Regions from separate parts of the Janibacter sp. UYMM211 genome, predicted to be linked through region 1. Evidence: riboswitches for the same ligand, from Rfam matches in the RefSeq annotation. Region 1 holds a riboswitch; the other holds the start of a gene.
What was found. Region 1 has a riboswitch for FMN ahead of ribD (bifunctional diaminohydroxyphosphoribosylaminopyrimidine deaminase/5-amino-6-(5-phosphoribosylamino)uracil reductase RibD). Riboswitches for the same ligand answer to the same signal wherever they lie in the genome.
Positions count from the first base shown of each region.

Region 2: linked by a shared signal. The riboswitch ahead of ABIB53_RS10830 (nicotinamide mononucleotide transporter family protein) and the one ahead of ribD (bifunctional diaminohydroxyphosphoribosylaminopyrimidine deaminase/5-amino-6-(5-phosphoribosylamino)uracil reductase RibD) in region 1 are both predicted to bind FMN.

Region 1 is NZ_JBEPOY010000007.1:76,279-81,857, reverse strand. It holds gene ribB (3,4-dihydroxy-2-butanone-4-phosphate synthase) at 1-384, opposite strand, end outside; gene ABIB53_RS15820 (riboflavin synthase) at 381-1,010, opposite strand; gene ribD (bifunctional diaminohydroxyphosphoribosylaminopyrimidine deaminase/5-amino-6-(5-phosphoribosylamino)uracil reductase RibD) at 1,010-2,065, opposite strand; FMN riboswitch at 2,153-2,283, opposite strand; gene ABIB53_RS15810 (HAD family hydrolase) at 2,386-3,171, shown strand; gene ABIB53_RS15805 (DUF1206 domain-containing protein) at 3,168-4,034, shown strand; gene ABIB53_RS15800 (phosphatase PAP2 family protein) at 4,016-4,744, opposite strand; gene ABIB53_RS15795 (RNA methyltransferase) at 4,775-5,575, shown strand.
Region 2 is NZ_JBEPOY010000003.1:340,878-346,456, reverse strand. It holds gene ABIB53_RS10845 (RsmB/NOP family class I SAM-dependent RNA methyltransferase) at 1-1,085, shown strand, start outside; gene ABIB53_RS10840 (VOC family protein) at 1,085-1,468, shown strand; gene rpe (ribulose-phosphate 3-epimerase) at 1,483-2,142, shown strand; FMN riboswitch at 2,248-2,374, shown strand; gene ABIB53_RS10830 (nicotinamide mononucleotide transporter family protein) at 2,387-3,151, shown strand; gene ABIB53_RS10825 (phosphoribosyl-ATP diphosphatase) at 3,163-3,426, shown strand; gene hisG (ATP phosphoribosyltransferase) at 3,442-4,281, shown strand; gene ABIB53_RS10815 (PH domain-containing protein) at 4,269-4,721, shown strand; gene ABIB53_RS10810 (FUSC family protein) at 4,780-5,579, opposite strand, start outside.

The sequences.
Region 1 (5,579 bases):
GACGTGCCCCGGGCGCACGAGGTCGCCGGGGGTGGCCGTGGGGTCGGCGAGCACGTGGAGGGTGCGGGTGCGGTCGGCGGCGCTGATGCCGGTCGTCACCTGGGCCGCGGCGTCGACGGTGATCGTGTACGCGGTGCGCAGCGAGTCCTCGTTGCGCGTCACCATGAGCGGCAGCTCGAGCCGGTCGGCGCGCTCCTCGGTCATCGGCGCGCAGATGTAGCCCGACGTGTACCGGATCGTCCACGCGAGCCACTCGGCGGTGGCCGTCTGCGCGGCGAGGACGACGTCGCCCTCGTCCTCGCGGTCGGCGTCGTCGAGCACGAGCACCGGGCGCCCGGCGCGCAGGGCCTCGAGGGCGTCGGGGATCGTCGCGAAGCCGCTCATGACGCGGCCTGACGGTCGCCGAGCAGCCCGGCCACGTACTTCGCGAGCACGTCGGTCTCGAGGTTGACCCGGTCGCCGACCGCCCGCCGGCCCAGCGTCGTCTCCGCGAGCGTCGTCGGTATGAGCGAGACCTCGAAGCCCGCGTCGGTCAGCCCGCTCACGGTGAGCGAGGTGCCGTCGACGGCGACCGAGCCCTTGCGCACGAGGTGGGGGCGCAGCTCCTCGGGCACGCTCACCTCGAGCACCTCCCAGCGCTCGTGCACGGTGCGCGCGACGACCTCGCCGACGCCGTCGACGTGGCCCTGGACGACGTGCCCGTCGAGCCGGCCGTCGGCGCGCAGCGCGCGCTCGAGGTTGACCGGGTCGCCCGGGGCGAGCCCGCCGAGGGTGGTCCAGCGCAGGGTCTCGCCCATGACGTCGGCGGTGAAGCGCTCGCCGTCGTGCTCGACGACGGTGAGGCACACCCCGCCGACGGCGATGGAGCACCCGGGACGGGCGTCGACGAGCACGCCCGGGCCCTCGATCGTCATCCGGGCGCTGCCGACGTCGGCCTCGCCCCCGTCACCGGGCTGCTCGTGCTCGACGGCGAGCACGGTCCCGACCTCCTCGATGATGCCGGTGAACATCAGTCCTCCTCGTGGTGCTGGTCGGAGCCGGCGGTGCCGACGCTCAGGTCGATGCGCACGTCGTCGCCGACGAGGCGCACGCCCTCGGTGCGCAGACGACGTGCCTGGGTGATGGTCGTGACGCCGAGATCGCCGAGCGCGGACGGGCCGGCGCCGAGCAGCGCGGGGGCGAGGTAGGCGATGACGTCGTCCACGCAGCCCGCGCGCCAGAAGGCCGCGGCGACGGTCGGCCCGCCCTCGAGCCACACCGAGCGCACGCCTCGGGCGTGCAGCTCGGCCAGCGCCGCCCGCACGTCATGGGTCGGCAGGTGCAGGGTCGGCGCGTCACCGTCGAGCACCCGCGCGCCGCGGGGGACGAGACGGTGCCCGAGCACGACCCGCAGCGGCTGCCGGGGGAGGAGCTCGCCGTCGGCGTCGCGCGCGGTGAGCTGGGGGTCGTCGGCGAGCACGGTGCCGACGCCGACGAGGACGGCGCCGTGCTGGGCCCGGGCCCGACCCACGTCGACCCGGGCCTCCCGCCCGGTGATCCACCGGCTCGTGCCGTCGGCGGCGGCCACGCGACCGTCGAGGGTCGACGCGTACTTCCACGTGACGCGGGGGCGGCCGTGCACGATCGCGAAGCGCCAGTCGCGCACGAGCGCGTCGGCCTCGTCGGCGAGCACGCCGCCGCGGACCTCGACCCCGGCGTCGCGCAGCACCTGCGCCCCGCCGCCGGACCGGGCCCCCGGGTCGCTGCTCGCGTGGACGACCCGCCCGACCCCGGCCGCCAACAGCGCCTCGGTGCACGGGCCGGTCCGGCCGGTGTGCGCGCACGGCTCGAGGCTCACGTAGGCGGTCGCGCCCCGTGCTCGCTCGCCGGCGGCCTCGAGCGCGACGACCTCGGCATGCGCGGTGCCCGCGCCGTGGTGCCAGCCCTCGCCGACCACCTGCGGGCCGTCGGGCCGGTCGGCCACGAGGACCGCGCCGACCCGGGGGTTGGGGTCGACGGCGGGGCCGCGCTCCGCCAGCTCGAGGGCGCGCCGCACCCACCGCTCGTCATCATCAGGCCCGGTCACCCTGGGTCCTCCTGCCGTCGCCGTCTCCAGGCTCCGGGGGGTCGCGCGAGGGTGCGCAGGCCACGGGTGCGCACAGCGCACCCGCCACCACGTGCTGCCTCCCATCCGGACTTTCACCGTCGGTCGAGGAATCTCACCTCGTCAACCGCTCGCTGGCTGCGAGCGGGTCGCGGACTGTCACCGCCGGCTCGGAATTGCACCGACCCCGGAGCACGTACCCCTCCACGGTAGCCCCCGCCGGGCGGGCCGGTCGAGACGTGTCAACGCCCGAGGGCGGTGAGCGGCGTCACGGCGGATAGGTTGCGGGCGTGGACGCGCACATGATCTGCCTCGACCTCGACGGCACGACGATCACGCACGAGGGGGTCCTGCGCCCCGCCGTCCGCGAGGCGGTGCGGGCGGTCCTCGCTGCCGGTCACCACGTCGTCGTCGCCACCGGTCGCGGCATCGTCGCGACGACCCCGATCCTCGACGCGCTCGGCCTGACGAAGGGGTGGGCGGTCTGCTCCAACGGCGCGGTGACGGTCCGTCTGGACCCCCGTGCCCCGCAGGGCTGGACGCTCGACGAGGACGACGTCGTCACCTTCGACCCCGCCCCGGTCCTCACCCGCCTGCGTCCCGTGCTGCCCGACGCGCTCGTCGCGGTCGAGGACCTCGGCGTCGGCTTTCGCCTCAGCGCCCCCTACCCGCCCGACGAGCTCGTCGGCGAGCAGACGGTCGTGCCGTGGGAGGAGCTCCTCGCGCACCCGACGACCCGTGTGACCCTGCGGATGCCGGAGGCGACGAGCGAGGAGTTCGCCGAGGCGGTCGACCGCGCCGGTCTGCACGGCGTCGCCTACTCGGTCGGCTTCTCGGCCTGGCTCGACATCAACCCCGAGGGCGTCTCGAAGGGGTCGGCGCTGGAGATCGTGCGCCGTCGCCTCCACGTCGAGCCGGGTCTGACCGTCGCCGTCGGCGACCAGCGCAACGACGTCGAGATGCTGCGCTGGGCCGCCCGGGGCGTCGCGATGGGCAACGCCCCCGCCGAGGTGCAGGATGTGGCCGACGAGGTCACCGGAGTCGTCGACGACGACGGGCTCGTCCCCGTCCTGAGGAGCCTGCTGTGAGCACGTCCGAGCACCGTCCCCGCCGCGCCTCCAGCCGCGCGGCCGACGCCGCCGACGAGGCCGTCGACGACGCGGTCGACGCGGTCGACGACGCGAGCTCGCACCCCGTCGTCATCGCGCTCGCCCGGGTCGGTCACGCCGTCAACGGCGTCCTCCACCTCGTCATCGCCGGCATCGCGCTCCAGCTCGCGTGGGGCGCGGCGGGCGGCGAGCAGGCCGACCAGTCCGGGGCTCTCGCCGCGCTCGCCGGCCAGCCCCTCGGGGCCGTGCTCCTGTGGGTCTTCGTCGTCGGCGGCACGGCGCTCGGCCTGTGGTACCTCGCCGAGGTCGTCGCGCCCTCGCCCGGCGACGGCGGCGCGTCCGAGCGCGCCAAGTCGGGTGCGAAGGGGGTCGTCTACCTCGCCATCGCGTGGTCGGCCTTCCGCTTCGCCACCGGGTCGGGCGAGTCCGGCTCGAGCGAGGACCAGACGCAGACCCTCACCCAGACGCTCATGCGCCAGCCCGCCGGTCAGTGGCTCGTCGCGGTCGTCGGCCTCGTCGTCGTCGCGGTCGGTGCGTACTACGTGCAGAAGGGCGTGCGTCAGCGCTTCATGAAGGACCTCACCCGTCACCCGGGGGTGTGGGCGGTGACCGCCGGCACCATCGGCTACCCGGCGAAGGGGGCCGTCCTCGCCCTCGTCGGCATCTTCTTCGTCGTCGCCGCCTGGCAGCACGACGCCGACGAGGCGCAGGGCCTCGACGGGGCGCTCAAGGCGGTTAAGGGCGCCGAGTACGGCCCCTACCTGCTCACCGCGATGGCGCTGGGCATCATCGCCTTCGGCATCTACTGCATCGCCCGCGCGCGCTACGCCCGGTTGGACTGAGGCGGGGCGGTCGGCCCCGGTCGGGGCCGCAGACCGATCGTCAGCGCGGCCGCGGTCATCGCGCTCCCCACGAGCACGCCGGCGAGGACGTCGGTCGGGTAGTGGACCCCGAGGTAGACGCGGTCGAGGCAGGTGAGCACGACGAGGGTCGCCGCGGCCACGACGAGCACCGTACGCGTCCACGTGCGGCGCGCGAGGGGCCACAGCAGGACGACGAGCAGGATCATCGCGATCGTGCTGCCCGTCGCGTGGCCGGAGGGGTAGCTGTAGCCGTCGGCGACGGTGATCGCCTCCGGCGGCACCGGGCGCGGGCGCCCGACGATGTACTTGCACGTGATCGACAGCCCCCAGCCGACGAGCCCCACGGGCACGACCCACAGGGCGCGGCGCCGAACGAGACCGCGCCAGTGCAGCACCCCCGCGAGCAGCGCGAGGACGAGGAAGAGCACCCACGGCTCGGTGAGATGGGCCCACAGCAGCAGGGCGTCGACGAGCCCGGGCCGCTCCAGTGCGTACCCGGTCGTCGCGTCGATGACCGAGGCGTCGCTGCGGCGGACCGAGCTCGACGCGAGGACGACCTGACGCCCGACGAAGGCGGTGACGAGCATCGCCGCCGCCATGACGAGCAGCGCGAGGAGCAGCCGCCCGGGCTCGGGCCTCCTGGGCTCGAGGTGCTGCGACGTCGACGTGTCCTCCAGCTGGCCGGGCATCGGCCCAGTGTGCGGCATCCTGGGTGGGCCATGGCTGATCTGCACATCACCTCCCCGTCCAACCCGCGCCTCAAGGAGCTCGTCGCGCTGCGCCGTCGGCGGGCTCGCGACGAGAGCGGCACGACCCTGCTCGAGGGCACCGAGGAGCTCCTCCTCGCGCTCGAGGCGGGGGTGACCCCCTTCGCCGTCTACCACTGCCCCGAGCTCATGCACGAGGCCGGACCGGGGGCCGTCGAGGCGGCCCGCGCCGCCGGCGCGGAGGTCGTCGAGCTCTCGCGGACCGCCTTCGACAAGGTCTCCTACCGCGAGGGGCCGGACGGCGTCCTCGCGAAGGTGCCCGCCCCCGGGCTGTCGTGGGACGACGTCGAGCTGGGGGACCACCCCTTCGTCCTGCTCGTCGAAGGGGTGGAGAAGCCGGGCAACCTCGGCGCGATGCTGCGCACGGCCGACGCCGCGGGTGTCGACCTCGTCGTCGCCGCCGACTGCGTCACCGACTGGGGCAACCCCAACGTCATCCGCGGGAGCAAGGGCACGGTCTTCTCGGTGCCGGTCGTCTCGACGACCCGCGCGCAGGCCTGGGCCCGTCTGACCGGGCACGGCGTGGCCGTCGTCGCGACGACGCCGGACACCGACGTCGTGCACACCGACGTCGACTACACCGGGGGCGTCGCGGTCGCCGTCGGCTCGGAGAAGTACGGGCTCACCGACGAGGCGCTCGCCGCCTCGACCCATCGCGTGCGCATCCCCATGGTCGGCCGGGCGAACTCGCTCAACGTCTCGACCTCCGCCGCGGTCGTCCTCTACGAGGCGGTGCGGCAGCGTACGCGGTGACCGG
Region 2 (5,579 bases), on a different contig from region 1:
GCGCCGCGGGGCTCGTCAACGCCGTCATGCGCCGCGTGAGCGAGCGCACCGTGCAGGAGTGGCGCGAGGCGGTCGTGCCCGCCGAGCCGACGAGCACCCGTCTGGCCGTGTCGACGTCTCACCCCGAGTGGGTCGTCAAGGCGTTGCGCCAGGCCCTCGTCGGTCACGGGGCGAGCGACGCCGCCCACGTCGACGCCGATCTCGAGCGCCTGCTCGAGGCGCACAACGCCGCCGCCCCCGTCGCCCTCGTCGCGCGGCCGGGTCTGTCCGACGTCGAGGAGCTGCTCACCGCCGAGCACCTCGAGACCGCCCCGGGCGACCACTCTCCCTTCGCCGTCCTCCTCCTCGGGGGCGACCCGGCGGGCATCCCCGCCGTCCGCGACGGCCGGGCGGCCGTGCAGGACGAGGGCAGCCAGCTGCTCGCCCTGGCCCTCGCGGGGGCGCCGGTCACCACCCCGGCCGGGCGCCGTGAGCGCTGGCTCGACCTGTGCGCCGGACCCGGCGGCAAGGCGGGCCTGCTCGCCGCCCTCGCCCGCGAGCACGGCGCCGACCTCGTGGCCAACGAGATCTCCGAGCACCGCAGCGACCTCGTGCGCGCCACCCTGCGCCCCTCGCTCGAGGCCGCGCGCGAGGCCGGGCTCGAGCTGACCGTGCGCACCGCCGACGGTCGTGAGGCAGGGGCAGACGAGCCCGGGCGGTACGACCGGGTGCTCGTCGACGCGCCGTGCACGGGTCTGGGGGCCCTGCGACGCCGGCCCGAGGCCCGCTGGCGCCGCACCCCGGCCGATCTCGCCGGTCTCGGCCCGCTCCAGCGCGACCTGCTCGCGAGCGGGCTCGACGCCCTGGCGCCCGGGGGCGTGCTCGCCTACGCGACGTGCAGCCCGCACCTGTCCGAGACCTCCTTCGTCGTGCGGGACGTGACCCGCCGACGTGACGACGTCGAGGCGCTCGACGCCCCGGCCGTCCTGCGCGAGGTCGCGAGCAGCGAGCTCGCCGGTCTCGGCGACGGGCCGGCGGCGCAGATGTGGCCCCACTTGCACGGCACGGACGGCATGTACCTGCACCTGCTGCGCAAGCGGGCCTGATGCACGTCCTCGTCACCGGCGTGCACGTCGACGACCCCGCCCGGGCGTACGCCTTCTACACCGAGGTCCTCGGCTTCCGCGACGTGCTCGTCGTGCCCGGCAGCGACCTGTACATCCTCGGCCCGAGCACCGGGTGGGAGCTCGGCGCGCAGATCAACCTCGAGCCGATCACCGACCCGCTGACCCGCGCCTACCAGCAGCACTGCCTGCGCGAGGCGCGCCCGGTGCTCATGCTCGGGGTCCCCGACGCCGAGCTCGAGTACCGCCGGCTCAAGGAGCGCGAAGACCTCGTCTTCCGCCTCGAGCTCACCCGCGACGCCATCGGTCTGCACTTCCAGATCGAGGACACCGTCGGCAACGTCCTGTCCATCCACGAAGCCTGAGGACACCAGACCCCGTGCAGATCTCCCCGAGCATCCTCTCCGCCGACTTCGCCCACCTCGCGGACGAGCTCGACGCCATCGCGACCGCCGATTGGGCGCACGTCGACGTCATGGACGCGCACTTCGTCCCCAACCTCACCCTCGGCCTGCCGGTCGTCGAGTCGCTGCTCGCCGTGAGCCCGATCCCCATCGACTGCCACCTCATGATCGAGGACCCCGACCGCTGGGCCCCGCCGTACGCCGAGGCGGGCGCGCAGTCGGTGACCTTCCACGTCGAGGCGGCGAAGGACCCGGTGCGCCTCGCGCGCGACCTGCGGGCGGCCGGCGCCCGGGCGAGCATGGCGATCAAGCCGGGCACCGACTTCGCGCCCTACGAGGACCTGCTGCCCGAGCTCGACATGGTCCTCGTCATGACCGTCGAGCCCGGCTTCGGCGGGCAGTCCTTCATGGCCGACCAGATGCCGAAGGTGCGCCAGGTGCGCGAGGCCGTGCGTCGCCACGGCGGCGAGATCTGGGTGCAGGTCGACGGCGGCGTCTCCGCGCGGACCATCGAGCAGTGCGCCGAGGCGGGCGCCGACGTCTTCGTCGCCGGGTCGGCCGTGTACGGCGCGGAGTCCGCGGCCGACGCGGTGGCCGAGCTGCGCGAGCTCGCGCAGCGGCACGCCCACGCCTGACCCGTCCCCCTTCGCCCTCGTCGCGTCCCGCGTGGGTGCGGCATCGGCGAGATCACACGCCGCGGGTTTTGCCCCGGGTGCCCGGGCGCGCGACGATGGCCCGAGCACGTGCCTCGTGACTCGGTGAAACTCCGAACCGGCGGTGAGAGCCCGCGACCCGGCCATGGTGGTCGGTGAACTCTGGTGAGACCCCCAGGGCCGACGGTCATAGTCCGGACGAGAGAGGCGCTGCGGGAGGACAGTCATGCCTGCAGAGGGTCAGAACCTCTTCCAGGAGATCATCGCCGCGCACCTGCAGATCGGGCCCTACGCCCTGTACTGGCTCGAGGCGGTCGGGATCCTCATCGGCGTCGTCAGCGCCTACCTCGGGATGAAGCGGTGGGTGTGGGCCTGGCCGGTCGGCATCAGCGCCAACATCATGCTCTTCGCGGTCTACCTCGGCGCGCTCTTCGGCGCCGACGAGCGGATCCCGCTCTTCGGGCAGGCCGGGCGTCAGGTCTTCTTCATCGTCACGAGCATCTACGGCTGGTGGCGCTGGACCCAGATCAAGCGCGAGCGCACGGCGGCGGAGCCGGGCGCGGTCGGCAGCGAAGGGGGAGCCGCGATCGTCCCGCGGTGGGCGACCTCGCGCGAGCGTCTCGTCGTCGCCGGCGTGTGGCTCGGTGGCACGGTCGTCGCGCACCAGGCCTTCGTCACGCTGTGGGCCGCGGCGCCGAACCCGTACTGGCAGCCCCAGTGGTGGTACTTCTGGAGCGACTCGTGGATCTTCGTCGGGTCGATGCTCGCGACGTACATGATGGCGCGCGGGTGGAACGAGTTCTGGCTCGCCTGGATCGCCGTCGACCTCGTCGGGGTCCCGCTCGGCTTCGCCACGGGGTACGTGCCCACCGCCGTCATGTACATCGGTTACGGCGCCTTCGTCCTCTACGGCTTCACCCAGTGGGTGGCGGCCACCCGGCGCGCGGCCGCGACCCCGACCGGGTCAGGGGAGCGCGTCGGCGCCGCCTAGACTGGGCGCCTGTGAAGACCTTCGACTCCCTCTTCGCCGAGCTCACGGCGACCGCGCAGACCCGGCCCGAGGGCTCGGGCACCGTCGCAGCGCTGGACGCCGGCACCCATGCCATCGGCAAGAAGGTCGTCGAGGAGGCCGCCGAGGTGTGGATGGCCGCCGAGCACGAGGGCAAGGAGCGCCTCGCCGAGGAGATCAGCCAGCTGCTCTACCACCTCCAGGTGCTCATGCTCGCCAACGACCTCGAGCTCGACGACGTCTACACCCACCTCTGATCAGGCAGGACCTCCGTGCGCATCGCCGTCCCCAACAAGGGCTCGCTGTCCGAGCCGTCCGTCGCCATGCTCCGAGAGGCCGGCTACCGCGTGCGCCGGGACTCCAAGGAGCTCGTCGTCGCCGACCCCGACAACGGGGTCGAGTTCTTCTACCTGCGCCCGCGTGACGTCGCCGTCTACGTCGGGCAGGGCCAGGTCGACGCCGGCATCACCGGCCGCGACCTGCTCCTCGACTCCGGCTCGGCCGCCGTCGAGATCATGTCGCTCGGCTTCGGCGGCTCGACCTTCCGCTTCGCCGGCCGGGCCGGCACGGCGAGCGGCGTCGGCGACCTCCAGGGCCGCCGCGTCGCGACGTCCTACGCCGGGCTCGTCGCCGCGCACCTCGCCGACCACGGCGTGCAGGCCGAGGTCGTGCGGCTCGACGGAGCGGTCGAGACGGCGATCACCCTCGGCGTCGCCGACGCGATCGCCGACGTCGTCGAGACCGGCACCACCCTGCGCAACCAGGGCCTCGAGGTCTTCGGCGAGCCGATCCTGCGCAGCGAGGCCGTCCTCGTGCGCCGGGCCGATGCCGCCGAGTCCGCGGTCGAGGTCCTGCACCGCCGGCTCATGGGCGTCGTCACGGCGCGCCACTACGTCATGCTCGACTACGACTGCCCGACGACGATCGTCGAGCAGGCGGTGACCCTCACCCCGGGCCTGGAGTCGCCGACGATCTCGCCGATGCACGACAAGGACTGGGTCGCCGTGCGGGCCATGGTCCCGCGCGGACGGACCAACGCGATCATGGACGAGCTCTACGACATCGGGGCCCGCGCGATCCTCGTCACCGAGATCACCGCGTGCCGGCTGTGAGCGGCGCAGGACGTCCCGGCGACGGGACGAATGCCCCCTTCGTCCCCCGGCGCGGGCGCCTCGTGGCGAGCGTCCTCGCCGTCCTCACCCTCGTCATCTTCCTGCTCGTCGCGATCTTCGTGCCCGAGCGCTTCCACCTCGTCGACCGGCTCGGCTTCTTCCTCATCGGGCTCGGCGTCGCCGGGCTGCTCAGCCGGTACATGACGATCCGGGCGGTGCCGCGGGCCGACGGCCTGCTCGTGCGCAACCTCGGGCCGCAGCAGGTCGTGCCGTGGGAGGACATCGAGGCGGTGCGCTTCTCCGACGGCATGCCGTGGGTGCGGCTCGACCTCGCCGACGGCGACGACATGGCGGTCATGGCGATCCAGCGGGCCGACGGCTCCGGCTCGCTCGCCCAGGCCCAGCGGCTCAGCGACCTCGTCGGCGCCCACCAGCGCTGATCACTCTGCGCGCTGCTCCGCGCGCACGAGCGCCGCTACTCCGCGCGCACGAGCGCCGCTACTCCGCGCGCACGAGCGCGACGGCGTCGGCGTACTCGAGGCCGGTGACCATGAGCAGGTCGACGACCATCGAGCGCACCTGCGCCCGGATGAGCTCGGCCGACAGGGTCGCCCCGGGCTCGCCCCGACCCGCGGCGCGCCCCACCCGCACGAGCTGCTCGCGCACCTCGATGCCCAGCCGCCCCTGGTCGAGCTCGCGGGCGAGCTCCTCGACGACGACCGCGAGACGGTCGACGACCCGCAGGTAGGGCTCGGGCACGGCCTCGCCGACCCTGACGGCGACACCCGTGCGGCGGGCGAGCACGCGCATGTTGCGCACGCACCGGTCGAGCGGGTTGATCGCCGAGGAGATGAGGCGCACCTCGGCGCGATGGCGCGCGTGCAGCGGTGAGATCGCGGCGATCTCGTTGGCCGCACCGGCCCCGTCGCGCAGGGAGGCGATCATCGCCTCGGTGCCCCGCGCCCGGCGCAGGACGTCGTCGGCGGCCTCGACGTCGCGCTCGCGCACGGCCGACGTGCACTCGTGCAGGACCGCCCCGATCTCCTCGGCGAGGTCGACGATGTCGCGGCGCGGTCTCGTCACGGGGGCGGCCGGCGCGATCATCGCGAGGGTGAGGGCGACGACACCTCCGAGCACCGCGTCGAGCCAGCGCGAGAAGGCCTGGTCGGGAGCGGCGACGAGGGTGGTGATGATGATCGACTGCACCCCGGCCTGGCTGGTGAGCAGCAGCCCGGCGCCGAGGAAGGTCGCGATGGTCATCGCGAGGGTCGCGACGACGGCGAGCTGCCACACCCCGC